3 regions of the Pseudokineococcus lusitanus genome follow, and region 3 is predicted to be linked to each of the others. Evidence: riboswitches for the same ligand, from Rfam matches in the RefSeq annotation. Region 3 holds a riboswitch; each other region holds the start of a gene.
What was found. Region 3 has a riboswitch for S-adenosylmethionine ahead of EDC03_RS05645 (bifunctional o-acetylhomoserine/o-acetylserine sulfhydrylase). Riboswitches for the same ligand answer to the same signal wherever they lie in the genome.

Region 1 (7,479 bases), on a different contig from region 3:
GACCTCGACCCGGCCGGCCCGCGGGCCGGCGCTCGGCGTCGCCGGGGCGTTCATCGCGTCGCCCCGCGGGGGGCGCCGAAGCGGGCGAGGACGTCGCCGAGCTCGCCGCGGACCCGCTGCCAGGGGGTCGGGGGCAGCGTGCGGACGGCGCCACGGGCGTAGTACCGCTCGACGTAGTACTGCAGGACGGTGACGACCGTCGTGAGCACGACGTACCAGACCGCCGCGACGAGCAGCATCGGCAGCACCCGCTGCGTGCGGCCGTAGATGACGCTCACCGTGTAGAAGAGCTCGCCGAGGGCCAGCACGTAGACGATGGACGTGCCCTTGAAGAGGCCGATGACCTCGTTGACCGCCGTCGGCACGATGGTGCGCATCGCCTGCGGGAGCACGATGCGGCTCGTCTGCCGGCGCTTCGGGATGCCGAGCGAGGCGGCCGCCTCGAGCTGCCCCTGGTCGACCGAGAGGATGCCGCCGCGCACGATCTCGGCGGAGTAGGCGGCCTGGTGCAGGCCCAGGCCGAGGACGGCCGCGCCGAACTTGTCGATGAGGGAGAGCGTCTCGACGCTGACGAAGGACGGCCCGAAGGGGATGCCGAGGTCGAGGGTCTGGTACAGGTACGCGAGGTTGTACCAGAGCAGCAGCTGGAGGATCAGCGGCACCGAGCGGAACACCCAGGTGTAGCCCCAGCTCACGGCCTGCAGCAGCGGCGAGGACGACAGGCGCATGAGCGCCAGCACCGTGCCGAGCGCGAAGCCGAGGACCGCGGTGACGAGCGTCAGCCGGATGGTCATCCAGACGCCGCGGACGATCGACTCCTCCGTGAGGTACGCGCCGACGACGTCCCACTCCCACCGCGGGTTCGTCACCAACGAGTTGAGGGCCATCGCGAGCAGCACGGCGACGGCGGCCGTCGCCACCCAGCGGCCGGGGTGCCGGGCCGGGACGACCCGCAGCTCGTCGTAGGGCGTGCCGGTGGGCGGCGGCGCGGCCGTCTCGGGGCGCGAGGCGAGCGAGGAGCTCATGAGGGGTCCCCCAGGGTCGTGGTGAAGGCGTAGAACCGCTGGTCCTCGGGCAGCCGGCGCAGGGCGTCGGCGTCGGTGGGGCGGGGCACGGCCGGGTCGAAGAGCGGCGTCCACCCGGCGGCGAGGTAGAGCCCCACCGCCTCCGGCTGGCGCGGTCCGGTGGTCAGGTACATCGAGGCGTAGCCGGCGGCCGCGGCCCGGGCCTGCAGCTCGGCGAGCACCCGCCGGGCCAGGCCTCGGCGGCGGTGCGACCCCGCCGTCCACATCCGCTTGACCTCGGCGGTGCCCGCCCGCTCGTGCCGGCGGTACGCCCCGCCGGCCACGGGGGCGCCGTCCTCGACGAGCAGGAGCAGCTCGCCGTCCGGCGGGAGGAAGTCCGTCGCGGGGTAGCGGGCCATCTCCTGCCCCGCCCCGCCGAAGAGGTCGCCGTACCGGGCGCCGTACTCGGCGGCCAGCTCGGTGAACAGCGGTGCGGCCAGCGGGTCGTCGGGGTGCACGCGCACGACCTCGAGCCCCGGGGCGGCGGTCACCGGGCCACCAGCCGTCGGTCGTCGGCGGGGGCCGTCGTCGGGCGGCGCGCGGGCCCGAGGCCGAGGTGGTCCCGGAGCGTCGGGCCCGCGTAGTCCGCGCGGAAGACGCCGCGCTCCTGCAGCAGCGGGACGACCCGGGCCGCGACGTCGTCGAGGCCGGTCGGGGTGAGGTGCGGCACGAGGATGTAGCCGTCGCAGGCGCGGCACTGCACCGCCTCGTCGACCTGCCGCGCGACCGACGACGGCGTCCCGACGAGGCCGCCGCGGTCGCCGACGGCGATGACGAGCTCGCGGATCGACCAGCGGTTCGCCGCGGCCTGCTCCCGCCACTGCCGGGCGAGGGCGGCGGGGTCCCGGTGGTGGCGGACGCGGCCACGGGTCACCGACACGTGCTCGGGCTCCGGGTCCTCGGCCGGCAGCGGGCCGTCGGGGTCGTACGCGGTGAGGTCGCGGCCCCAGAGCTGCTCGAGGAACGCGATCGCCGCCGGCCCGGTCACCTGCTGCTCCCGGACGTGGCGGGCCCGGTCCCGCGCCTCGGCCTCGGTGTCCCCGAGGACGACGGTGACCGCGGGCAGCACCTTGAGGTCGTCCTCCGTCCGCCCGTGCGCGGCGAGGCGGCCCTTGACGTCGGCGTAGAACGCCTGCCCGGCCTCGACCGTCGAGTGCGCCGTGAAGACGACGTCGGCCTCGCGGGCGGCGAGGTCGCGGCCCTCGGCGGAGTCGCCCGCCTGGAAGAGGACGGGGTGTCCCTGCGGGCCCCGGGGGGTGCCGGGCTCGCCGCGCACCGTGAACTGGCGTCCCCGGTGGTCGACGGGGCGGACGGCGCCGGGGCGCAGGAAGGTCTCCCCGGCCCCCGCCGCGGCGACGGCGTCGTCGTCCCAGGCGTCCCAGAGCTGCCGGGCGACGTCGAGCAGCTCGGCGGCCCGGGTGTAGCGCTCGGCGTGGGGCAGGAAGCCGCCGCGGCGGAAGTTGGCGCCGTGGAAGGCGTCCGAGCTCGTGACGACGTTCCAGCCGGCCCGCCCGCGGGACAGCAGGTCGAGCGTGGCCCACTGCCGTGCGAGCTCGTAGGGCTCGTTGAAGGTCGTCGTGATGGTGCCGACCAGCCCGAGGCGCTCGGTGACGGCGGCGAGCGCCGCCAGCACGGGCAGGGTGTCGGGGCGCCCGACGACGTCGAGGTCGAACAGCTCGCCCTTGTGCTCGCGCAGCCGCAGGCCCTCGGCGAGGAAGAAGAAGTCGAGGCGGGCCTCCTCGGCGGTCCGGGCCAGGTGCTCGAACGAGGAGAGGTCGACCTGGCTGCGCGACCGGGGGTCCGTCCACACGGTGGTGCTGTTGACGCCGGGGAAGTGGGCGCCGAGGTGCACCTGGCGGCGGCTCATCGCGCACCGCCCGCGGTGGCGGGGACCCGGGCGTACCGGGACGCCGGGCGGTCCAGGCCGAGCGTGCCCCGCAGGGTGCGGGCGGGGGGCCCGGTCGGCCGCAGGCCCCGGCGTCGCAGCAGCGGCACGACGTCGTCGACGAGCGCGTCGAGGTCGAGCGGCAGGACCGCGGGCCGGACGACGACGCCGTCGACGCCGGCCCCGCCGTCGCGGCCGCCGGTCCAGGCCCCGACGAGGTCGGCGAGCCCCGCCGCGTCGCCGACGTGCTCGACGGTCCCGGGGTTCGTGTTCGTGGGCGTCCACCGGTCCAGCGCGTCGCGGCGCTCGGCGGCGTCCGGCCCGAGCCAGGCGACGACCTCCACGAGGAGCGCGACCTCCTCGGGGTCCCGGCCCGCCTCCGCGACGAGCCGGTGGAGCGCCCGGCGGTGCGCGACGGCCGTCGCGAGGTCGTGGGCGGGCACGCGGACGACGTCCGCCCGCCGGGCGGCGAACCGCAGGGCGGCGGCGCTGTCGGCCCGGACGACGACCGGCGGCCGGCCCTGGGGCGAGCGCGGGGTGATCGAGGCGCCGGCCACGGAGAACGGGTCGCCCTCGAAGGCGACGGCGTGGATGCGGTCGCGGTCGACGAACCGCCCGGTGGCGACGTCGCGGACCTCCGCGTCGTCCTCCCAGCTGTCCTCCATCCGCGCCACGACCTCGGCGACGTCGTCGGCCTCCGCCCAGAGCTCCTCCTCCTCGAGGGCGCCGCCGGCGACGTCCTTGCGCCCGACGAGCGCGGCCTCCTCGGGGGACCTGCTGACGGCGACCTCCCAGCCCGCGCGGCCGCGGCTCACCCAGTCGAGGGTCTGCACCGCCTTGCCCACGTGGAAGGGCTCGGTGTGCGTCGTCGTCACGGTCGGGACGAGACCGACCCCCGTGGTGAGCGGCGCGACGAAGGAGGCGGTGAGCAGGGGGTCGAGACGGCCGCGGACCCCGCCGTCGACGTCCGCGGGGCCGAGGCCGCCGGGCAGGAGGACGAGGTCGAGCCCGCCGCGCTGCGCCGCCCGCACGAGGGAGACCCAGCGGGCCGGGTCGTGGAGGTGGCCGGGGTCGGCGGCGGGGAGCCGCCAGGCGGCGGGGTGGGCGCCGGCGTCGGACAGCTCGACGCCGAGGAGGGGGGTGGGGGGCATGGGTGCTCCTCGTGCGGGGCCCGGAGGGCCTGCGGACTTGCGGGCGCGTCGCGCCCGCCAGGTCGTCACCCGGGGCACCCCGTGTCGGCGGGGGGTTGCCGGCCAGCGAGCCGGGACTTCGCGCTGGCGCTCAGGACCTGGTCGGGACCGTAGGGCGCCGTCGCTGTTGACGTCAAACATGATCGACCTGGTAGACAATGTCGACGACGCACCGTCACCGCACCCCTTCCGGGAGCCCGCCATGCCCCTGCCCGCCCAGCGCCCCGCCCGACCTCCCACGCTCGTCGTCGTCGGCGCGGGCCCCACCGCCGTCGGTGTCCTCGAGCGCCTCCTGGCCAACGCCCCCGTGCTGTCCGGGGGGCGACGGGCCCGGGTCCACCTCGTCGACCCCTTCCCGCCCGGCGGCGGCCGGGTCTGGCGCTCCGAGCAGCCCGACCTGCTCCGCGCCAACTCGCTCGTGGGCGACGTGACCGTCCTGCCCGACGCCTCCGTGCACGTCGAGGGGCCGGTCGGCGCAGGCACGACGCTGGCGGAGTGGGTGCGGGAGGTCGCCGCCGCCCGCCCCGACGACGACCCCGTCGGCCGCGAGGCCCGGCGCCTGACGCCCGCGTCCTTCCCCTCCCGTCCGCTCGTCAGCGCCTACCTCGGCTGGGTGCTCGAGCAGGTGGTCGCCGACGCCGCGCCGTGGCTGGACGTCCGGCACCACGCCGCCCGCGCGGTCGACCTCGCGGACGGGCCCGACGGCGCCGTCGTCCGGCTGGCCGACGGCACCCTGCTCGCCGCCGACGTCGTGCTCCTCGCGCAGGGGCACCTCGACGCCCGCCCCACGGCCGCGGAGCGGGAGCTGGCCGCCGACGCCGCCCGCCACGGCCTCACCTACGTGCCCACCGCCTACACCGCCGACGCCGACCTGTCGGTCGTCCCGGCGGGCGAGGACGTCCTCGTGCGGGGCGCCGGGCTGGCGTTCGTCGACCTCGCGGTGCTGCTCACCGGCGGCCGCGGCGGCCGCTTCGAGCGGGGGGACGACGGCCGGCTGCGGTACCTGCCGTCGGGGCGCGAGCCGGTCCTCCACGTGGGGTCGCGCCGCGGCGTCCCCTACCGCTCCAAGCTGGGCTACCCGTGGGCGGGACCCCCTGTGCCGCTGCGCTTCTTCACCCCCGCCGCCGTCGACGAGGCCCTCGGCGACCGGCAGGTCGACCTCCGCGCCGACCTCGCCCCGCTCGTGGCGCGCGAGCTGGCGTGGGCGCACTACACCGAGCTCTTCCGGACCTCGCCCGGGCGGACCGCCGTCGGGTGGGACGACTTCGCCGAGGCCTTCGTGGCCGCCGGCGACCGCACGGCCGAGCGGGCCCTCGTCGAGCGGTCCGTCCCGGACCCGCGCGACCGGTTCGACCTCGCCGCCCTCGACCGGCCGCTGGCCGGACGCCGGCTCGACGACGCCGCGTCGCTGCAGGAGGCCGTCCGGGAGCACGTGCGCGCCGACCTGGAGCGGGCGGCCGACCCCGCCTTCTCCTCCGACGCCGCGGTGTTCACCGCGCTGCTGCGCTGCCACGGGACGGTCGCGGCGCTCGTCGCCGCCCGTCGGCTCACCCCCCGCTCGGAGGCCGAGGACGTCTCCGGCTGGTGGACGAACCTCTTCAGCTACCTCGCCAGCGGTCCGCCCGGGCCACGCCTGGAGGAGCTCCTCGCGCTGTCCGAGGCGGGCCTGCTGCACTTCCTCGGCGCCGAGACCGAGGTCGGGCTCGACGAGGCGGCCGGTGTCTTCACGGCCCGCTCGGCGAGCCGGCCCGGTACGACGACGGCGCGCGTCCTCGTCGACGCCCGGCTGCCGCAGCCGGACGTCACGGCGACGACCGACCCGCTCGTCGCGGGCCTGCTCGCCCGCGGCGCCGCCCGCGAGCGCACCAGCGCCGACCCGGGCGCCGAGGGCGGGGCCGGCGCACGGGCCGGCTCGACGTCGACACGGCGCTGCACGTCGTGACGGCGGACGGCACGCCGCACCCGCGCGTCCTCGCCGCCGGCTTCTGGACGGCGGGGGCGCAGGTCGCGGCCTTCGCCCGCCCCGGCACCGACGCCCCCTTCTTCCGGCAGAACGACGCGCTGGCGCGCCGGCTGTGGCGGGCGCTCGACGCCGGCCACGCCGGGGGCCCGGGTCGGCCGGACCACCTCGGGGACGCCGTCCTCGCCACCGCCGCCGGAGGAGCCCGATGACCACGACCGCCCTGCTGACGGACACCTTCCGCGAGGTGATGGCCGGCGTCTGCACGCCCGTGTCGGTCGTCACGACCCTGACCGGCGGGGCGCCGCACGGCACGACCGTGAGCGCCTTCGCGTCCCTGTCGCTCGACCCGCCCATGGTGCTGGTCTCCCTCGACCGCCGCTCCGACCTGCTGCGCCGGCTGCCGGAGGGCGGCCGCTTCGGCCTCAACGTCCTCGGCAGCGGGCAGGCGCCCCTCGCCGCGGCCTTCGCCCGCAAGGGCGACGACAAGTTCGCGGGCGTCGCCTGGGACGTCGAGGACGGGGCGCCCCGGCTGGCGGGCTGCCCCGGCTGGCTGGCCTGCACCGTGGCCGCCCGCGTCGACGGCGGTGACCACGTCGTCGTCCTCGGGCAGGTCCGCGCGGCCGCCGCGGACGGCGGCGCGCCGCTCACGTACTTCGCCCGGTCCTTCGGCACCCACCGGGCCCTCGTCGCCTGAGGCGGGCGGCCGAGCGGGAGGGCCGCGGCTCAGCGCAGCTCGCGCACCGGCCCGACGGCGGAGGTCGCCAGGCGCAGCCGCGTCGGCGCCCCGGCGGGGGCCCCGGGCACGCCGTCGCGGACCGAGACGGCCAGCGCCGCGACGTCGTAGGTGCCGGCGCCGTCGTCGCGCTGGTCGTTGACGACGAGCCGCACCGTCGTCCCCAGACCGCGCAGGGAGGTCCGCGTCGCCGTCGTGACGGCGGGGGCCGAGGCGCTGATCCCGCGGCCCAGGACGGACGCGACGCCGTCGGGCCCGAGGAGGCCGGCCTGGAGCCCGCCCGTCAGCACGCCCAGCAGCGGCCCCAGTTCGAGGCCGGCGAGCACCCGCACGGTCGCCGTGCCGGCCAGCACCTGCGTGAGCGTCCCGCGGACCGTGAGGACCTCGACGGGCAGGCCCAGGAGCCTCGCGCCGACGTCGACGCGGACCTGGGCCGCCCCCAGCGCGGTCGCGAGCGCCGTCTGCAGGTCGAGGGCGTACGCGCGCACGAGCGCGTCGACGCGGGCCTCGACGACGGCGACGAGCGCGGGGTCGAGCACGAGCTCGGTGCCGGGGGCCCGGCCGTCCAGGCCGCCCTGCACGAGGCGGGCGAGGTCGACGGTGACGGTGCCGGCCTGGAGGTCGACGACGACGTCCGTGCCCTC
Region 2 (7,479 bases), on a different contig from region 3:
GCCGCGTCGCTCCGCCCCCGGGTCCGGCGGCAGGCCCACCGCGCCGCGGTGAGGAGCTCGCGTCCGGCCCGGCGAGGACCTGCTCGGCCGGCGCGCCCCCGCCGCCGGCGCGCGCCCCGGGGACCACCAGCCCTCACCCGCGCGGAGGACAGCCGTCGGCGCGACGACCGGTCCGTGGTGACTCGACGGGGTCCCGGCAGCGACCCGCGGAGGTGTGGACAGCGGGAGCGGATGTCGGGCCCCTCCACTAGACTTCGAACACACGTTCGACGGTGAGGGAGGGGTGGCGATGGCGCGGCAGCAGCCCGACGACGAGGCGCGCGACGACGCCGTCGTCCCCGCACCCGCCGGCCCCGTCGGTCCGCTCGACGTCCCGGTCGGCGACCTGCCGGTCTCCCGCCGCGCGGGTCGGGAGGTCCTGGACCGGCTCCGCGACGCCCACGCGGCCGCGTCGGCCCAGCACGCCGCGCTTCTGGGGCTGGTGGCCGACCTCGTCGACGAGGTCGCCGCCGCCCTGGGCGTCCCGGTCGACGGGGACCCGGTCGAGACCGCCCGTTTCGGCCGGCTCGGCGGGGACCCGGCCGAGGCCGTGGTCACCGAGATCGCCCTCGCCCTGCGGGTCGGGGTCGCGGGGGCGCGGCGACTGGTGCAGGACGCGCTCGCGCTGACGACCGTGCTGCCGCAGACCCGGGCCGCGCTGCGCAGCGGAGGCATCTGCCCCGCCCGGGCGCACGCGGTCGTCACCGGCACTGCCGGTCTGACGCCGGAGCAGGCCCGCTGGGTCGACGCCGAGGTCGCCGAGGACCTGCCCCGCCTGGACCCGCCCGGCGTGAAGCGGAAGGTCCGGGCGTTGGTCGCCCGGCTCGAGGTCGACGCGACCAACCGCCGGGCCCGGTACGAGACCTGCCGCCGCCGGGTCCTGGTCCAGCCGCTGGGTGACGGGGCGGCCGAGCTCGTCGCCACCGGACCCGTCGCCGACATCACCGCCCTGTTCCACCGCCTCGACACGTGGGCGCGCACCCGCACCGGCCCCAACGCGAGCGCGGACCCGCACGCCGCGGTCGCCGCCGGACTGGACCCCGTCACCACCGACACCACCGGGCTGCCCGACCGCCGCGGCGTCGACGCCCGCCGCTTCGACGCCCTCGTCGGCCTGGTCACCGACACCGGTGCCGGCCCACGGAAGGACGGCCGTGCCCACACCGGGCAGTGCCACGGCCCGTCCCTCAACGTCTCGCTCCCGACGCTGCTCGGCCTCGACGACGAGACCGCGTGGCTCGCCGGCCACGGCGCGGTCCCGGCCGACATCGCCCGCGAGCTCCTCGCCGCCGGCCACCCCTTCCGCCGGGTCCTCACCGACTTCTTCACCGGGAAAGTGCTTGGCGTCGACGGACACCTCCACCACCTCCCAGCCGCCGGGACCCGCACGACGACGCCTGGGCTCACCACCGGCGCGACGACCGTCCCGGCGGTGGTGACGCCCACCACGGCTCCTCCGCCCTCCCCTGCACCGGACGCCGGCCTCGACGCGGTGCCCGACCCACCGGGCGACCAGCGGACCACAGCGACAGCCGTGCCCCCGCCGACGACGACCACGGAGCCGGCACCCCCCGGCCTTACCGACAAGGTCACGCCCGGCACCACCACGCCCGGCACCACCACGCCCGGCACCACCACGCCCGGCACCACCACGCCTCCCTGGGCCCGGACAGGAGCTGATGCGTCCGACGCAGCGACGCCGTCCTCGTCGACCTGCCCTCTCGCTGGCCTGCCCACCGACTACGTCCCCACCGCCGAGCAGTCCCGCTACGTCCGGACCGCGCTGCCCGAGTGCACCCACCCCGGCTGCACCCAGCCCTCGGTCCGCTGCGACCTCGACCACCAGGTACCCCACGGCGCCGGTGGCCCGACCTGCGAGTGCAACCTCCGCCCCCGCTGCCGCAAGCACCACCAGTGCCGCACCCACTACGGCTGGCAGGTCGAGGCCATCACCGACGACCCCGACGACCCGCACGGCCTCGGCACCCGCTGGACCTCACCCCTCGGCCTCGTCCACGACGACCCCGCACCACCCTTCCTCCCCCGACCCATCACCAGCCGCGACGACGACGGCACGCCCCTGCCCACCGGCTGGGGCGACCTCGGCGATCCCCTCGACTGCTCGTACCCGACCGTCGACATGGCCTGGCCCGGCGCCGCCCTGCTCATCAGCGCTGCCGTCACCGCGACCGCCCACCACCGCGAACCGCCCGCGTCGCCGGCCCCGCCGACCGACGACGACCCGCCGCCCTTCTGACGCCGGCACCACCGCGTCGGCCTCGTCGTGACCCGTCGCCACGGTGGCCCCGGGCTCCCAATACCCACCGTCCCGAGCGGTTTTGACAGCGACGCCGGACGCTGCCTACCGTCCCGTCCAGGTCACGAGAACCAGCGCGAAGCCCCGGCTCGCTGGTCAGCAACCCTCCGCCACGGCGGGGTGCTCCGGGTGAGGACCAGGTGGACGCCCCACGACGGCGCGTCCGCAAGCGTGGCCCGACCGGGCCTCGTCTCCGCGTGCGCGGCGGCCGGTGCCGTCGCGCCTGCTGCCAGGAGCGCACCGCCCGTGATCGAGCTGTCCGGCCTCGTCAAGACCTACGCGGCGCCCCGGCGCCGGGGCGGCCTGCGGCAGCTCGTCGCGCGGCGGACCTCGGACGTGGACGTCGTCGTCGAGGACGACGCGCCGGTCCGCACGGGCGAGGTCCGCGCGCTCGACGGCGTGAGCATCTCCGTCCCGGCGGGCGACGTCGTCGGCGTCGTCGGCCCCAGCGGCTCCGGCAAGAGCACCCTCGCCCGCTGCGTCAACCTCCTCGAGCGCCCGGACGCCGGCCGCGTCGTCGTCGACGGGCAGGACCTCACCGCGCTCGACGCCGGCCGGCTGCGCACGGCCCGCCGCAGCATCGGCATGGTCTTCCAGCACTTCGACCTCCTCGGCTCGCGGACCGCGCTCGGCAACGTCGCGCTGCCGCTGGAGCTCGCGGGCGTCGGCCGGCGCGAGCGCGAGACCCGCGCCGCGGAGCTGCTCGAGCGCGTCGGCCTCGCCGACAAGAAGGCCTCCCGGCCGTCCCAGCTGAGCGGCGGCCAGCAGCAGCGCGTCGCCATCGCCCGCGCCCTCGCCGCCCGCCCGTCGGTCCTGCTGTGCGACGAGGCCACCTCCGCCCTCGACCCCGGCTCCACGGCCGGCGTCCTCGCGCTCGTCCGGGAGCTCCGCGACGAGCTGGGCCTCACGGTCGTCGTCGTCACGCACGAGATGGACGTCGTCCGGGCCGCCTGCGACAGCGCGGTCCTGCTCGAGCACGGCCGGGTCGTCGACGAGGGCCGGCTGGCCGACGTCGCCGCCCGCCCCGGCTCGCCCCTGGCCACCCGCCTGCTGCCGGCGCCCGCCCGGCCCCCGGTGCGGCCCGGCAGCGCGCTGCTCCAGCTCGTCGTCACCGACGGCTGGGACGGGCAGGCCGGGCCCGACGGCGGCGGCGGACCCGGCGAGGCGGTGATGACGTCGCTCGTGCGCGAGCACGGGCTCGACGTCTCGGTCGTCGGCGGCCGGGTCGAGACCCTCGGCGGTCGCCGGGCCGGGCACCTCCTCCTCGAGGTCGCCGGCGGGGCCGCCGAGCACGCCGCCCGGCTGGGCGGCGCCACGGACGCCTTGCGCGCCCGCGGCGTCCTCCTGGAGGTGGCGGCGTGAGCGAGCTGCTCTCCCTCGCCCCGCAGCTGGCCGAGGCCACCCGCGAGACGCTGACGATGGTCGCCACGGCGACCGTCCTCGCCGTCCTCGGCGGGATCCCCCTCGGCGTCCTGCTGCTCGTCGTCTCGCCGGGCGGTCTCGCGCCGCACCCGCTCGCGCACCGGCTGCTCGGCCTGCTCGTCGACCTCGGCCGCTCGCTGCCCTTCATCATCCTGCTCGTCGCCGTGGCCCCGGTGACCCGGCTCCTCGTCGGGACGACGATCGGCTCCTGGGCCGCCGTCGTGCCGCTGACCATCGGCGCCGTGCCCTTCCTCGCGCGGCTCGTCGAGACGTCGTTGCGCGAGGTGGCCCCCGGCAAGGTGGCCGCCGCCCTCTCCATGGGCGCGCGGCGGCGGGACGTCGTCCGCACCGTCCTCCTGCCGGAGGCGCTGCCGTCGGTCGTGGCCAGCTGCACCGTCACCGTCGTGGCGCTCGTCAGCTACTCGGCGATGGCCGGCGCGGTGGGCGGCGGCGGGCTCGGCGACTTCGCCATCCGCTACGGCTACCAGCAGTTCCGGACGGACATCACGCTCGTGACCGTCGCCCTCCTGCTCGTCGTCGTCCAGGTGCTCCAGCAGGGCGGCGAGGCCCTCGCCCGCCGCCTCGCGCACCGCTGACGACGCCCCCCGGGCGCCCGGCGCCCACCCGCACCACCGACCCGCCCGCCGCGGGCCGTCCCGTCGTCCCCCGTCCCGCCCGACCAGGGCTCCCGCACGCCCTCGCCCACCGACCCGGAGGTCCCCCGTGCCCACCACCCGCCGCCCCCGCACCGCCGTCGCCCTCGGCGCGGCCGCCGCGCTCGCCCTCTCGCTGTCCGCCTGCGGCGGCGGGGAGGCCGAGCTGAGCGCGGCCGACGAGCCGCTGCGCGTGGGCGCCTCGCCGGTGCCCCACGCGGAGATCCTCCGCTTCGTGCAGGACGAGCTGGCCGAGGACGCCGGGCTCGACCTCGAGGTCGTCGAGTTCACCGACTACGTGCAGCCCAACGTGGCCCTCGAGGACGGCTCGCTGGACGCCAACTACTTCCAGACCATCCCGTACCTCGAGGAGCAGGAGCGCACGGCCGGCTACGACTTCGCCGCGCTCGAGCCCGTCCACGTCGAGCCCCTCGGCATCTACTCGCAGAGCCTCGGGAGCATCGACGACGTCCCGTCGGGCGCGACCGTCGCCATCCCCAACGACCCGACGAACGCCGCCCGCGCGCTGCGGCTGCTCGAGGCCGAGGGCCTCGTCGTCCTCGCCGACACGGGCGAGGACGCGCCGACCGCCCTCGACGTGCAGGAGGGGGGCCGCGACCTCGACATCACCGAGGTCGAGGCCGCGCAGGTCCCGCGCTCGCTCCAGGACGTCGACATCGCCGTCGTCAACGGCAACTACGCCATCGACGCCGACCTCTCCCCCGCCGACGACGCCCTGGCCCTCGAGGCCGCCGAGGGCAACCCCAACGCGAACCTCGTCGTCGTCCGGACGGGCGACGAGGACGACGAGCGCATCCAGCTGCTCGAGCAGCTCCTGCACTCCGACGAGACGCGCACCTTCATCGAGGAGCAGTACGAGGGCGCGGTCATCCCGGCCTTCTGAGCCACGCCGCGGCGGCGCCACGGCGCGCGGCCCCGGACGCACGAGCGCCCCCGCCCGGTCCGGGCGGGGGCGCTCGTGCGTCGGCGGTCAGGCGTTGGCGACGAGCCCCAGCTCGGTCGGCGCCGCGAGCAGCTCGTGGTGCGGCAGGACGCGCACCGTGTAGCCGACGGCGCCCGTGCGCCGCAGCGGCACCTCGCCGGCGTAGCGGTGCCGCCCGTCCTCGAGCGCCTCGACGTGCGAGAGGCGGACGGTGCCCGTGGCGACGAGCTCGTCCGTCGCCGTGACGCGGCCGTGGACCACCTGCACCTCGACGTCCTCGGGCGCGAGCTGCCCGAGCGAGACGTAGGCGTGGACGCCGAGGACGTCGCCGAGCAGCGGCGTGTCCGGCAGCCCGACCGACTCGGCGTGGTCGACGCGCACCGACGACCAGCCGCCCCGGACGTGCTCGACCCACGTGGCGAGTCGCCGCGCGCCGGCGTGGCCCTCCGCGGCGACGGCCCGGCCGCTCGCGGCGGCGGGCACGTACAGCCGCTCGACGTACTCCGCCACCATCCGCGACGCGAGCACCTTCGGCCCGAGCACCGACAGCGTGTGGCGCACCATCTCGAGCCAGCGCGCCGGCGGCTCGTCGCCCCCGGCGCCGGTGTCGTAGAACCGGGGCGCGACCTGCTGCTCCACGAGGTCGTACAGCGCCGCCGCCTCGAGGTCGTCGCGGCGGCCTTCGTCCTCGACGCCGTCGGCCGTGGGGATGGCCCAGCCGTTCTCGCCGTCGAACCACTCGTCCCACCACCCGTCGAGGATGGAGAGGTTGAGGCCGCCGTTGAGGGCGGCCTTCATGCCCGAGGTGCCGCAGGCCTCGAGGGGGCGCAGCGGGTTGTTGAGCCAGATGTCGCAGCCCGGGTAGAGCGTCTGCGCCATGCCGATGTCGTAGTCCGGCAGGAAGACGATGCGGTGGCGCACGGCCGGGTCGTCGGCGAAGCGCACGAGCTGCTGGATGAGCGCCTTGCCGGAGTCGTCGGCCGGGTGCGACTTGCCGGCGATGACGAGCTGCACGGGCCGGGTCGGGTGCAGCAGCAGCGCCTTGAGGCGCTCGGGGTCGCGCAGCATGAGCGTGAGCCGCTTGTACGTCGGCACCCGCCGGGCGAAGCCCATGGTGAGCACGCCGTCGTCCATCACCTCGTCCACCCAGCCGAGCTCGGCGGCCGAGGCGCCCCGCTCGAGCCAGGAGGCGCGCAGCCGCCGCCGCACCTCGGCGACGAGCGTCGCGCGCATCTCGCGGCGCACCGCCCACAGCCGGTCGGCGGGCAGGTCCGCCGCGGCGGCCCACGCCTCGACGTGCCGGGTCGGGTACTGGCCGGCGGCCTCGTGGACGAGGTCGTCGAGGCGGCGGTCGACCCACGTCGGCGCGTGGACGCCGTTGGTCACCGAGGTGATGGGCACCTCGTCGACGTCGAGCCCCGGCCAGAGGCCGTCGAACATGCCGCGGCTCACGTCGCCGTGGAGCTGCGAGACGCCGTTGGCGCGCTGCGCGAGCCGCAGGCCCATGACGGCCATGTTGAAGATGCCGGGCTGGCCGCCCGGGTAGCTCTCCGCGCCGAGGGCCAGGAGGCGGTCGCCGTCGACGGCGGGCACGGCCGCCGTGACGAGGGCCCGGACCTGCTCGGCGTCGAAGCGGTCGATCCCGGCGGGCACCGGCGTGTGCGTCGTGAAGACGGTCGCCGCGCGGCCCGCCTGCAGCGCCGCCTCGAGGCCGAGGCCCGCGCCGAGCGCCTCGCCGATGCGCTCGACGCCGAGGAAGCCGGCGTGGCCCTCGTTGGTGTGGAAGACCTCCGGCGCGGGGGCGCCGGTGAGGCGCGACCAGAGCCGCAGCGCCCGGACGCCGCCGATGCCGAGCAGCATCTCCTGCAGGAGCCGCTTCTCCCCGCCGCCGCCGTACAGCCGGTCGGTGGTCGCGCGCAGGTCGGGGTCGTTCTCCTCGACGTCGGAGTCGAGCAGCAGCAGCGGCACGCGGCCGACGTCGGCCCGCCACACGTGCGCGTGGAGCGTGCGGTCGCCCGGCAGGGCGAGGGAGACCCGGCACGGCGTGCCGTCCGCCTCGCGGAGCTGGGTGAGCGGCAGGCCCGCGGGGTCGAGGACGGGGTAGG
Region 3 (7,479 bases):
GACCGATGACGACGACGCTCGAGCCCTCCGCCGACGCGTCCCCGGAGGGGCGCCCGCCGCGGGCCGACGAGGCGGACCGGCTCCGGGAGCTCTACGACGACGCCCCCTGCGGCTACCTCACGACGGCGGACGACGGCACCATCACCCGGGTCAACGCGACCTTCTGCGCCTGGGCCGGCTACACCGCGGAGGAGCTCCTCGGGACGCGCCTGCCGCGGCTGCTGCCCGTGGGCGACCGCATCCTCTGGAGCGCCTCCTGCCTGCCGCGGCTGCGGGCCACCGGTGCCGTGGCCGAGACGATGGTCGAGGTCATCGCCGCGGACCGCTCCCGCCGGGCGGTCCTGCTGTCGGCGACCCTCCGGCCGGCGGCCGACGGGGTGCCGGCCGAGATCCGCGTCATCGTCCTCGCCGCCCACGAGCGGCGCCGGCACGAGCGTGACCTCGTCGACGCGCTGCGCCGTGCCCAGGAAGCCGAGCGGCAGCGGGTCGCCGTCGAGGAGGAGATGCGGCAGCGGGCGCTGCGGGACGACCTCACGGGCCTGCCCAACCGCGCCGGCCTGCTGGCCCGACTCGCCGGTGCGCCGGAGGGCGGCCGGCCGGCGTCCGCCGGGACGGCGCTGCTCTTCGTCGGCCTCGACCACTTCAAGGCGGTCAACGACAGCCTCGGTCGGGAGGCCGGCGACGAGCTGCTCCGCGTCGTCGCGCAGCGCCTCACCGCGACCGTCCGCGCGGACGGCGTCGTCGCGCGCCTGTCCGGCGACGAGTTCGTCGTCGTGGCCGACGTCGGGGACGACGGCGCCGCGCGGGCGGTGGCCGAGCGGGTGCTCGACGTCGTCACGGCGCCCGTGCTCCTGCAGGACGTCGAGATCGTCGTCACGGCGAGCGTCGGGGTCGTCCGGGCCACGCCCGACGAGACGCCGGAGCGGCTGCTCCACCACGCCGACGTCGCGATGCACCGGGCGAAGGCACGCGGCCGCGCCCGTGTCGAGCTGCACGACCCGGACGTCGTCGACCCGGCCGTCGGACGTCTCCGGCTCATCGGCGAGCTGCGCCGCGGCATCGCCGAGGGCGAGCTGCGCGTGCACTACCAGCCCCGCATGGACCTGCGGGGCGACCGTGTGGCCGGCGTCGAGGCGCTCGTGCGGTGGCAGCACCCCGAGCGCGGGCTGCTCCAGCCCGGCGACTTCATCGACGTCGCCGAGGAGTCGGGCCTCGTGCGCCGCCTCGGGGCGTGGGTGCTGGACTCCGCCGTGGCCCAGGGGGCGGCGTGGGCGCGGACGGCGGGAGGCGGCCCGACGACGGAGATCGCCGTCAACCTCTCGACGCGCCAGCTCGGCGACCCGGACCTCGTGCCGCTCGTCGCCGAGGTGCTGGACCGGCACGGGCTCGACCCGGCGCTGCTCACGCTCGAGGTGACCGAGACGGCGCTCATGGAGGACCCGGACGCGGCCGCCGCGACGCTGCGGGCGCTCAAGGCGCTCGGCGTCACCCTCGCGGTCGACGACTTCGGCACCGGTTACGCGAGCCTCACGTACCTCCAGCGGTTCCCGCTCGACGAGCTGAAGATCGACCGGTCCTTCGTCGCGGGGCTCACCGAGAGCCGCGGTGACGCGGCCATCGTCGCCACGTGCGTCCACCTCGCGCACTCCCTCGGGCTGCGGGCCGTCGCGGAGGGCGTCGAGACGCCGGACCAGCGCCGCGCCCTCGAGGACCTCGACTGCGACATGGCGCAGGGCTACCACTACGCACGGCCGCTGCCCGTGGACGAGCTCGACCGGTGGTGCGCGGCGCGCTGACCGGTCCGTGAGACACGGGTCCCGCTCGACGGACGGACGCTCCTAGGGTCGAGGCAGGTCAAGAGCGCCAGCGACAAGCCCCGGCTCGCTGGCCGGCAACCCTCCTCCTGCGGCGGGGTGCCCCGGGTGAAGACCGGGCCGCCACCCGTCCGGGCGCGGCAAGCGCGGGCTCGCACGAGCCCCTCGCCGAGGAGACCCCTGTGCCCACCACCCCTCCCGCCGACCACCCCACGCCGTCGACCGGCCTCGACGAGGAGCCGGTGACGCACGGCGTCGCCGACGAGGCGCCCGCCGCCTGGTCCTTCGAGACCCGCCAGATCCACGCCGGCGCCGCGCCCGACCCGAGCACCGGCTCGCGGGCGCTGCTTATCCACCAGACGACGTCCTTCGCCTTCCGCGACACCGAGCAGGCGGCGAACCTCTTCGCGCTGGCCGAGCTCGGCAACATCTACACGCGCATCACCAACCCGACGACGGACGCCGTCGAGAAGCGCATCGCCGACCTCGACGGCGGCGTCGGCGCGCTGCTCGTCGCGTCGGGGCAGTCGGCGGAGACGCTGGCGATCCTCAACGTCGCCGAGGCGGGAGACCACGTCGTCGCGAGCCCCAGCCTCTACGGCGGCACGGTCAACCTGCTCCGCTACACGCTGCCCAAGCTCGGCGTCACGACGACGTTCGTCGAGGACCCCGACGACCTTGACTCCTGGCGCGCCGCGGTGCGCCCCAACACGAAGGTCTTCTACGGGGAGGCCATCCCCAACCCGCGCGGCGACGTCCTCGACGTCGAGGGCGTGGCCGGCGTCGCTCACGAGGTGGGCGTGCCGCTCGTCGTCGACGCGACGGTGGCGACGCCGTACCTCCTGCGGCCGCTGGAGTGGGGCGCGGACGTCGTCGTGCACTCGGCGACGAAGTACCTCGGCGGCCACGGGACGGCGATCGGCGGGGTCGTCGTCGACGGCGGGACCTTCGACTACGCGCAGCACCCGGACCGCTTCCCGGGCTTCAACCAGCCGGACGAGAGCTACCACGGGCTCGTCTACGCGCGGGACCTCGGCGTCGGCAGCGCGCTGGGCGCGAACCTCGCATACATCCTCAAGATGAGGGTGCAGCTGCTGCGCGACCTCGGGCCGGCGATCTCGCCGTTCAACGCCTTCCTCCTCGGGCAGGGCATCGAGACGCTGAGCCTGCGGGTGGAGCGGCACGTGGCCAATGCGCAGGCGGTCGCCGAGTGGCTGGAGCAGCGGCCGGAGGTCGAGCGGGTCCAGTACGCGGGCCTGCCGTCCAGCCCGTGGCACGCGCGGCAGCAGAAGTACGCGCCGCGGGGCGCCGGCGGCGTCCTCGCCTTCGAGCTGCGCGGGGGCCTGGAGGCGGGGCGACGCTTCGTCGACGCGCTGACGCTCCACAGCCACGTGGCCAACATCGGGGACGTGCGCAGCCTCGTCATCCACCCGGCGTCGACGACGCACAGCCAGCTGGCGCCCGAGGACCAGGTCAAGGCGGGCGTGACGCCGGGGCTCGTGCGGCTGTCCGTGGGGCTGGAGCACCTCGACGACATCCGGGCGGACCTCGAGCGCGGGTTCTCCGCGGTCTGAGGTCGAGGTGGCTGCACGACGACGCGGTAGAGCGCGTCCTCGTGCAGCCACCTGCCCGGCTCAGGCGTCGACGCCGCGCATCCGCTCCGCGGCCCGCTGGCGGCGCGGCGGGACGGGGGCCGAGCGGGTCGCCGCGGCGAGCCCGTGGTCGGGCATCGAGACGTAGACGGACTCCGCACGGCCCGGGCCGACGAGGTAGGTCTCGTGGAAGATGCCGGCCGCGTCGCCGCCGCGGCGGGCCTGCTGGTTGAAGGCGCGCCAGGCGGGGAGGTGCTCGGCGTCACCCGCAGAGGCGTAGGCCTGCAGCAGGTCCCAGCTGCGCCAGTACTGCAGGAGCATGAAGGTGCGCCCGGACCAGTAGGTGCGGGCGTGGAGCAGGCCCAGCTCGGGGCGGCCCAGCTCGGCGAGCATGAGCGGCATCGCCCGGAAGACCGGCAGCCACTGCCGCGGGCTGCGGAGCCGGTTGATGCGCATGCCGATGACGAAGACGACGACGTCCTGCCCGTCGAGGTCGGCGGTGCGGCGTCCTGCGTGGACCGTGGTGCCCATGGCTCCCCCTGCGGTGGTGCTGACCGGCCGAGGTCGTCGGCGTCGATGTGGACGCCGTCAACATAGGACTACGGTGTGGACGCTGTCCACATGTGGCGCGGGGTCGCGCCGCCCGACGTCGGGAGGGGCCCTGGAGCGCGCGACCTACCACCACGGCGACCTGCGGAACGCCCTCGTGGCGGCGGCCTCGACGGCGGTCCGCGCCGCAGGGCCCACCGGGCTGTCGGTGCGCGAGGTGGCACGCGAGGTCGGCGTCAGCCCCAACGCGGCCTACCGCCACTTCGCGGGGAAGGCCGAGCTGCTGGCGACGGTCGCCGAGCACGCGCGCGGCGCGATGGGCGTCGCGATGGCGGAGCGGCTGGCGGCGGTGCCGGCGTCCGGTGACGCCGTGGCCCTGGCGCGGGCGCGCCTCGTCGCTGTCGGGCGCGGGTACGTCGAGTACGCCGTCGCCGAGCCGGGGCTCTTCCACGTCGTCTTCAACGGGCCGCCGACCACGGGCGGCCCGCCGGGCTGCGTGGGCGGGCCGGACCCCTGGTCGATGCTGCAGGACCGGCTCGACGAGCTCGACGCCGCCGGCGGGCTCGGCGTGCGGGGGCGCGCGGGGGCGGACCTCGCCGCGTGGGCGGCCGTGCACGGGCTGGCCGAGCTGCTCGTCGGGGTCCTGGCCGGGCTCGACCCGGACGAGCGGGAGCAGGCGCTGGTCCGGACCCTCGCGACGGTGGGAGCGGGGCTGGCGGGCTGACCCGGCGAGACCGACGAACGGCCGGTTCCCGGGCCCGGGAACCGGTCGTTCGTCGGTCTCGAGCGGTCGAGGCCGTGGCCCCCACCCGCCGCCGGACGCCGTCGGGGGCGGCTGCGAGCATCCGCGCGTGAGCCCTGCGACGACGCCCGTGCCACCGCCCGAGCCGCTCGGCTCCACCGCCGCCTACGCCGACCCGCGAGCGACGTGCGACGTCGTCATGCGCGGCGGCGTGACGAGCGGCGTCGTCTACCCGTGGGCCGTCTGCGAGATCGCGCGCGAGCACCGGCTGGTCCAGGTGGGCGGGACGTCGGCGGGCGCCGTCGCCGCGGCGGTGTCGGCGGCGGCGGAGCTGGGGCGCGACGGCGGGGCCACCGGACGGGGCGGGTTCGCCGTCCTCGCACGGCTGCCCGGCGACCTCGCGACGCCGACCGCCCGGCGCGGGCGCCGTCCCTCTGGCTCCCGGCTCTCCGACCTCTTCGTGCCGACCCGGGCGACGATGCCGCTGCTCGACCTCGTGCTGGCCGTGCTCGCGGCGCGGGACGGCGGCTCGTGGCCGCGGGCGGTGCTGACCGGCGTCGCCGCGGCGGGGCGGGCGCCCGGCGGCTGGTGGAGGGTCGCGGTGGGCGCGGTGCCGGGGGTGCTGCTGCTCGCGGCGGCCGTCTCGGCGTTCCCGGCGCTGGGGTGGGTCGTGGCGGGGCTGCTCGGGCTGCTGCTGACGGTGGTCGGCGTCGTGCTCGGCGCGGCGTGGGTGCACCTGCGGGCGGCGCAGGTCGCCGTGCCGGACAACCTCTTCGGCGTCTGCACGGGCATGCCCGCGGACGGCACGGCGGACGACGGCACGGCGCTGACGCCGTGGGTCACCGACCTCCTCGACGAGGCCGCGGGCCTGCCCGACGGCGCCGGCCCGCTGACCTTCGGCCACCTGTGGGCCGGTCCCGGTGCCACGCCGTTGACCGGGCTCGACGAGGCGCCCGCCGGCGCGGCGGTCCGGCTGCAGGTCGTCACGACGTCGCTGACGCACGGGCGGCCGGTGCGGCTGCCGCTCGACCCGCGGCGCCCGGGCGTGCCGCCGGTCTACGCCGACCCGGCCGAGCTCCGGCGGCTGCTGCCCGAGCGCGTCGTCGCGTGGGTCGAGGCGCACCCGCCGCCCCTGCCCGCCGACCCGGCGGAGCGCCTGGCGCGGCGCGTGCGCGACGCGCAGCTGCGGCCGCTCGTACCGCTGCCGGCGGCGTCGGACTGGCCCGTCGTCCTCGCGGTGCGGGCGAGCCTCAGCTTCCCGCTGCTCCTGTCGGCGGTGCCCTTCCGGACGGTCGACGTCCTCGCGTCGGCGGACGCCGCGCGGCGGGTGGCGGCGGTGGTGGGCGAGGTGCTGGCGGGCGACGTCCTGCCGTCGCCCGGGCCGGCGGCCGACGGACGCAGCGGGCCCGACGACGCCGCGCTGGCCGCCGTCCTCGCGCGGGTGGCCGGCGCGGCGCCGACGACCCGCCGGGTCTGGACGAGCGACGGCGGGGTCACGAGCAACTTCCCCATCCACTTCTTCGACACGGCGGCGCCCGTCCGGCCGACCTTCGGCGTCACGCTCCGGCCGGCGCGGCAGGGCGGCGCGCCCGCCGACCCGCTCGACCCGGGCGGGCCCGGGCCGCTCGACGACGCGCTGCCGCCCGTCCGGTACCCGCTCGCAGGGACGAGCACGTGGCACTTCGGGCGGGCGGTGCTCGGGGCGCTGCAGGACGGCTCGGACGTCGCCCAGCTGCCGCTGCCGGGCTTCCGCGACCGGATCGCGCAGGTCGACGTCGACCCGGGCGACGGTGGGTGGGACGTGCGGATGCCGCCGGCGGCCATCGCGCGGCTCGCGTCGCGGGGCCGGGCGGCCGGCGTCGCGCTGCGGGAGCGCTTCGCCGAGGCGGACGCCGAGGGCTGGACCGGCTGGGAGCGCCACCGGTGGACGCGGCTGCGGGCCAACCTGCCGCTGCTCGAGCAGGCGGCGGGCGAGGTGACGGCGGCGCTGCGTCCGGGGACGGCCCGGCCGGGGGAGCGCGACCTGCGCGACCTCCTGCGCCTGCCGACGGGCGAGCAGCCCGGGTACGCGTGGGTGTCGGACGACCAGCGGCGCCGCGCGCTCGCGGCGGTCGGGGCGCTGCTCGAGGCGGCGCCGGGGGAGACGCCGCCCGCGGAGCAGCTCGACGCCGGGGCGCCGCAGCCGCCGCTGGCGCTGCGGTACGTGGCGCGCGACAGCACCTGACGGCGAGGAGCGGCCGCCCCTCGTCGCGGACGAGCGCGACGAGGGGCTGCCGCTGCGGCCGGCCGGGGGTCACCAGCGGTAGTCGAGGAACTTCCCGTCGAAGGTGACGACGACGCGGTCGCCGTCCGGGTGCGCCCGGCGGGCGATGTCCACCTGGAAGTTGATGGCGCTCATGATCCCGTCGCCGAACTCCTCGTGGATCAGCGCCTTGAGGGCCGGACCGTAGACGGCCAGGGCCTCGTTGAAGCGGTAGATCGTCGGGTCCTGCAGCAGCGTCGGGTCGATCGAGCGGGACGGCTGCTGCTGCAGGCTCTCGCCGACGTCGTCGCCGAGGTCGAGGACCTCGCACGCCGCGCTCGCCTGCGCCGCGGTCATGGGGTGCTGGCCGAGCAGCGCGGCCGTCGTCCACACGAGGGGCGCGTCGACCGCCTCGGCGACCTTCGTCCACGTCAGGCCCTTGCGGGACATCTGCGTGCGGACGAGGGCGGCGGCGTCGGGGCGGCTCATGATCGGGTCCATCGGGGCGTGCTCCTCCGGTGAGGGTGCGGGCCGGCGTCG

Region 1: it holds a riboswitch for S-adenosylmethionine, as region 3 does, so the genes downstream of both, EDC03_RS13415 (LLM class flavin-dependent oxidoreductase) here and EDC03_RS05645 (bifunctional o-acetylhomoserine/o-acetylserine sulfhydrylase) in region 3, are expected to answer to the same signal.
Region 2: it holds a riboswitch for S-adenosylmethionine, as region 3 does, so the genes downstream of both, EDC03_RS07170 (methionine ABC transporter ATP-binding protein) here and EDC03_RS05645 (bifunctional o-acetylhomoserine/o-acetylserine sulfhydrylase) in region 3, are expected to answer to the same signal.

What each region holds. Positions count from the first base shown of each region.
Region 1 is NZ_RJKN01000007.1:72,828-80,306, forward strand. It holds gene EDC03_RS13395 (amino acid ABC transporter ATP-binding protein) at 1-54, opposite strand, end outside; gene EDC03_RS13400 (amino acid ABC transporter permease) at 51-1,025, opposite strand; gene EDC03_RS13405 (GNAT family N-acetyltransferase) at 1,022-1,555, opposite strand; gene EDC03_RS13410 (NtaA/DmoA family FMN-dependent monooxygenase) at 1,552-2,931, opposite strand; gene EDC03_RS13415 (LLM class flavin-dependent oxidoreductase) at 2,928-4,100, opposite strand; SAM riboswitch class IV at 4,129-4,238, opposite strand; gene EDC03_RS13420 (FAD/NAD(P)-binding protein) at 4,342-6,081, shown strand; gene EDC03_RS17915 (hypothetical protein) at 6,078-6,311, shown strand; gene EDC03_RS13425 (flavin reductase family protein) at 6,308-6,796, shown strand; gene EDC03_RS13430 (choice-of-anchor G family protein) at 6,826-7,479, opposite strand, start outside.
Region 2 is NZ_RJKN01000003.1:267,244-274,722, forward strand. It holds gene EDC03_RS07165 (HNH endonuclease signature motif containing protein) at 290-2,296, shown strand; SAM riboswitch class IV at 2,417-2,534, shown strand; gene EDC03_RS07170 (methionine ABC transporter ATP-binding protein) at 2,603-3,718, shown strand; gene EDC03_RS07175 (methionine ABC transporter permease) at 3,775-4,374, shown strand; gene EDC03_RS07180 (MetQ/NlpA family ABC transporter substrate-binding protein) at 4,502-5,335, shown strand; gene glgP (alpha-glucan family phosphorylase) at 5,423-7,479, opposite strand, start outside.
Region 3 is NZ_RJKN01000002.1:518,006-525,484, reverse strand. It holds gene EDC03_RS05655 (alpha/beta fold hydrolase) at 1-9, shown strand, start outside; gene EDC03_RS05650 (sensor domain-containing protein) at 6-1,796, shown strand; SAM riboswitch class IV at 1,853-1,967, shown strand; gene EDC03_RS05645 (bifunctional o-acetylhomoserine/o-acetylserine sulfhydrylase) at 2,057-3,388, shown strand; gene EDC03_RS05640 (DUF4188 domain-containing protein) at 3,449-3,937, opposite strand; gene EDC03_RS05635 (TetR/AcrR family transcriptional regulator) at 3,936-4,679, shown strand; gene EDC03_RS05630 (patatin-like phospholipase family protein) at 4,807-6,921, shown strand; gene cynS (cyanase) at 6,991-7,440, opposite strand.